DNA from 2 places in the Streptomyces sp. Wb2n-11 genome. Region 1 is predicted to be linked to the other one. Evidence: riboswitches for the same ligand, from Rfam matches in the RefSeq annotation. Region 1 holds a riboswitch; the other holds the start of a gene.
What was found. Region 1 has a riboswitch for glycine ahead of gcvT (glycine cleavage system aminomethyltransferase GcvT). Riboswitches for the same ligand answer to the same signal wherever they lie in the genome.
Positions count from the first base shown of each region.

Region 2: linked by a shared signal. The riboswitch ahead of gcvP (aminomethyl-transferring glycine dehydrogenase) and the one ahead of gcvT (glycine cleavage system aminomethyltransferase GcvT) in region 1 are both predicted to bind glycine.

Region 1 covers NZ_CVPB01000001.1:2,076,761-2,079,145, forward strand. Annotated here, with positions in the region: gene BN1555_RS09130 (enhanced serine sensitivity protein SseB) at 1-31, opposite strand, end outside; gene BN1555_RS09135 (AAA family ATPase) at 42-782, opposite strand; glycine riboswitch at 953-1,071, shown strand; gene gcvT (glycine cleavage system aminomethyltransferase GcvT) at 1,212-2,327, shown strand.
Region 2 covers NZ_CVPB01000001.1:6,133,010-6,135,394, forward strand. Annotated here, with positions in the region: gene BN1555_RS27995 (DNA polymerase IV) at 1-790, shown strand, start outside; partial or broken gene BN1555_RS41690 (PRC-barrel domain-containing protein) at 855-1,013, opposite strand; glycine riboswitch at 1,129-1,225, shown strand; gene gcvP (aminomethyl-transferring glycine dehydrogenase) at 1,461-2,385, shown strand, end outside.

The sequences.
Region 1 (2,385 bases):
GGGCGGGCAGGGGGATGTCTGGGTAGTCCACGGGCACGACCCTAACGCGGCGCCGGCGGTACCCCGAGGGGCTGTTCCCCTAACCGGAACCGCGTCCCGGCCGGGAAGCCGATCCCCGTCAGCGCCCCCGCCGCGTCCCGGTCCAGCAGCACCGCCGACGCGCAGCCGGCCGGGAGTCTGCCGCCCTCCGCCTCCCGGACCAGCCGGCCCACCGCCCGCCGGTGCCGGGCGAACGCGTAGCCCGAGACCCCGCGGCCCCGCTCCTCCTGACCGGCCCGCGCCACCTGCGGCGTCACGTCGAGCAGCACCAGGTGCAGGGCGACGCCCCGCCGGCGGGCGTCGCGCGCCAGCCAGCGCCGCACCCAGGCGAGCGTGCCGCAGTCGTGGACCACGACGCTCCCGCCGGACCGCAGGGCGCGCCGCAGCCCGCCGTAGTGAGCGGCCCGCACGAGGGGGCGGTAGAGCGCGTACGGCAGCAGGCGCGGCATGCGCGCCTCCCACCGCTCGCGGACGTCCTGCGAGTCGATGCGGTGCACCCCCTCCGTCGCCGTACGCCGGATGAGGGTGCTCTTGCCGCTGCCGGGCAGCCCTGAGACGACCACGACGTCACCGGCCGCGAAGGCCAGCGTCCGCGGGCTGCGCCCGGCCCGCTCGCGCAGGTCGCGGACGGTGGGCACCGGCCGGCGGGCGCTCTCTCCGGCCTGCACGCCCTGCGGTGCGGGCACCGTGCCGTGCGTGGTGCCCGCGGTCGTCACGTACGCACCGGGCCGCTGCAACGTCATCGCACTCCCCCTGTCAGGTGTCCCCGCCCTTTTCCCCACCCTTGCCCAAGAAGTGTAAAGAAAAGGTAATGCGTCACAAGTGATTTGCGTCTGTGCCGAGGTGCCGCCCGGCCGTCCCGTCGGCGGAGGATGCGTGCAATGATGTGCGCGCCAACTCCATACCGGCCGCTTGAATCCGCGCGGGAGAGTCCGAAGCACGCAGAAGCACTCCAGGAGTGCCCGGTGCCCAGGACGCCGAAGGAGCAAGTCCCTCCCTTGAATCTCTCAGGCCCCGTACCGCGCGGGCGAGGCATATCTGAAAAGCGGGCCGCCGTGTCGCGGCTCCACCCAAGGTGCAAGCCGGGACTCTCCCGGTGAACCTCTCAGGTTCCGATGACAGATGGGGAGGATTGTCCTCACCTGTCATGCCCTGCCCTGGGAGCCCCACACATGAGCAACGCCCCCCGTCACACCGCCCTCGACGCGACTCATCGTTCGCTGGGCGCGACCATGACCGACTTCGCGGGCTGGGACATGCCGCTGCGGTACGCCAGCGAGCGCGACGAGCACAACGCCGTACGGACCCGCGCGGGCCTCTTCGACCTCTCCCACATGGGCGAGATCACCGTCACCGGCCCCCAGGCCGTGAACGCCCTCGACTACGCGCTCGTCGGCAACATCGGCACGATCGGCGTCGGCCGCGCCCGCTACACCATGATCTGCCAGGAGGACGGCGGGATCCTCGACGACCTGATCGTGTACCGGCTGGCCGAAACCGAGTACATGGTGGTGGCCAACGCCGGAAACGCCCAGACCGTCCTCGACGCGGTCACCGGGCGGGCGGCCGGATTCGACGCCGTCGTACGGGACGACCGTGACGCGTACGCCCTGATCGCCGTCCAGGGCCCCGAGTCCCCCGGGATCCTGAAGTCCGTCACCGACGCCGACCTCGACGGCCTGAAGTACTACGCCGGTCTGCCCGGCACCGTCGCCGGCGTCCCCGCCCTCATCGCCCGTACCGGCTACACCGGCGAGGACGGTTTCGAGCTGTTCGTGGCCCCGGCCGACGCCGAGAAGCTGTGGCAGGCGCTGACGGACGCGGGCAAGGACGCCGGCCTCGTCCCCGCCGGCCTCTCCTGCCGCGACACGCTGCGCCTCGAAGCGGGCATGCCGCTGTACGGGCACGAGCTGACCACCGCGCTGACCCCCTTCGACGCGGGTCTCGGCCGGGTCGTGAAGTTCGAGAAGGAGGGCGACTTCGTCGGCCGCGCCGCGCTCGAGGCCGCCGCCGAGCGCGCCGAGACCGCGCCGCCGCGCAGGCTGGTCGGCCTGGTCGCCGAGGGCCGCCGCGTCCCGCGCGCCGGTTTCCCCGTGGTCGCCGACGGCAAGGTCGTCGGCGAGGTCACCTCGGGCGCCCCGTCCCCGACGCTCGGCAGGCCGATCGCCATGGCGTACGTCGACGCCGCGCACGCGGCGCCCGGCACCTCCGGCGTCGGCGTCGACATCCGCGGTACGCATGAGCCGTACGAGGTCGTCGCGCTGCCGTTCTACAAGCGCCGGAAGTGACCCCCCGCACAACCTTCCCGTTCACCAGCACTCCCCCGCGTACAGGAGAATTCAGGTC
Region 2 (2,385 bases), 4.1 Mb from region 1:
CGAGCGGGACGCGAAATCGGTGTCGGTCGAGGACACCTTCGAGGTGGACCTGCATGACCGGGTCAGGATCAGGGCCGAAGTGGTCCGGCTGTCCGACCGGTGTGTGCAGCGGTTGCGGGCGGCCGGGCGGTCGGGCAGGACGGTGGTCCTCAAGGTGCGGAGGTACGACTTCTCGACGCTGACGCGTTCCGAGACGCTGCGTGGGCCGACGGACGATCCGGCAGTGGTGCGGGAGGCCGCAGGCCGGCTGCTGGAGTCCGTGGACACCACGGGCGGGGTGCGGCTGCTCGGGGTGGGGGTCACCGGGCTCGCCGACTTCACGCAGGAAGACCTTTTCGCCCAGGCGGCCGGTGAGCGGGCGCACGCGGAGTCGCAGTCGGCGGAAGAAGCCGTGGAGGCGGATCCGGGCGGCGGTGGGGTGCTGACGGCGCCGGTGCCCGAGGCGCCGCCGGAGCGCCGGTGGCTGGCCGGGCAGGACGTGCGGCACGCCGCGCACGGAGCGGGCTGGGTGCAGGGCAGCGGGGTCGGGAGGGTCACCGTGCGGTTCGAGGAGCCGACGTCGGCGCCCGGGCGGGTGCGGACCTTCAAGATGGACGATCCGGATCTGGTGCCGTCGGATCCGCTCCCGCTGGTGAGGGCGGCAGGGGATCAGGCGGGGTCGTCTCCGGCCAGCCGGCCGAAGTCCCGGTCGGGGCGGGGGAGGAGACGTCGAGTCCGTAGTGGTGGTAGAGCTGGAGTTCCTGCTCCGGGGAGAGGTGGCGGCCGACGCCGAAGTCCGGGGCGTCCTTGATCAGCGCGCGGTCGTAGGGAACGCGGAGGGAGTCGTTCACGACCGTGCTGGGTTCCAGGGGGACGAAGGCGTCGCGGCCGAAGAGGCCGGTGCGTACGGCTGCCCATTCGGGCACTCCCGTGGCGTCGTCGAGGTACACCTCGTCCACCGTTCCGATCTTGTTGCCATTGCGGTCGAACGCCTTGCGGCCGATCAGACTGCGCGGATCGATGTCGGTCTGCACGGTCCCTCCAACTGATCGCAGCTGCTCCGTAAGACCCTACGAAAGTGCACAACTGTGGACTCGGCCACTCGAGGGATCCGCGACGGGGCTCGCTGGTAGGCTGGCAAATGGCTGCTGACCCCGTGCGGGAGAGTCTCCGGCGAACATGCCGGGGACGCCGAAGGAGCAAATCCTCCCCGGAATCTCTCAGGCCCCCGTACCGCACGGACGAGGTCACTCTGGAAAGCAGGACGGGCGTCGGACGGGCAAGTGCTGGAGAAGAGCACAGCACCTGTTGCGGCTCCCTTCCTCACCGACGGTGAAAGCCGGAACGACCCTCGGCGTCAGCGACGTCCGTACGGTCTTCCGGTGAAGCTCTCAGGTTGAGATGACAGAGGGGGAGGCCGTCCGGGTACCCGTGCCGTGGTGCCCCTCGCAGGTCGCGTCAGACCAGGAGGCCTTCCGCAGATGACCGCAAACCGCATTCCGCTCTCACAGCTTGAGCGTGGCATCCCCTTCGAGCAGCGCCACATCGGGCCCGATGCCGAAGCTCAGGCCAAGATGCTCGCCCAGGTCGGTTACGGCTCGCTCGACGAGCTGACCGCGGCCGCGGTGCCGGACGTCATCAAGAGCGCCGAGGCGCTCGGGCTGCCCGACGCCCGCACCGAGGCCGAGGTCCTGGCCGAGCTGCGTACGCTCGCGGACCGCAACCAGGTGCTCGCCCCGATGATCGGGCTCGGCTACTACGGCACCTTCACGCCGCCGGTGATCCTGCGCAACGTCATGGAGAACCCGGCCTGGTACACGGCGTACACGCCCTACCAGCCGGAGATCTCGCAGGGCCGGCTGGAGGCGCTGCTCAACTTCCAGACGATGGTCGCCGACCTGACCGGCCTGCCGACCTCGGGCGCCTCGCTGCTCGACGAGGGCACCGCGGCCGCCGAGGCCATGGCGCTCTCGCGCCGCGTCGGCAAGGTCAGGAACGGCGTCTTCCTGATCGACTCCGACACGCTGCCGCAGACCGTGGCCGTCATCCGGACACGTGCGGAGCCGACCGGTGTCGACGTCGTCGTCGCTGATCTGTCCGGAGGCATTCCGGCCGAGGCCGCCGAGCGCGGTGTCTTCGGTGTGCTGCTTCAGTACCCGGGCGCCTCGGGCGCCGTACGGGACCTCAAGCCCGTCATCGAACAGGCGCACGAGCTCGGTGCGATCGTCACCGTCGCCGCCGACCTACTGGCGCTGACGCTGCTGGCCTCGCCCGGCGAGCTCGGCGCGGACATCGCGGTGGGCACCACCCAGCGCTTCGGTGTGCCGATGGGCTTCGGCGGCCCGCACGCCGGGTTCATGGCCGTACGCGAGAAGTTCGCGCGCAGCCTGCCGGGGCGGCTCGTGG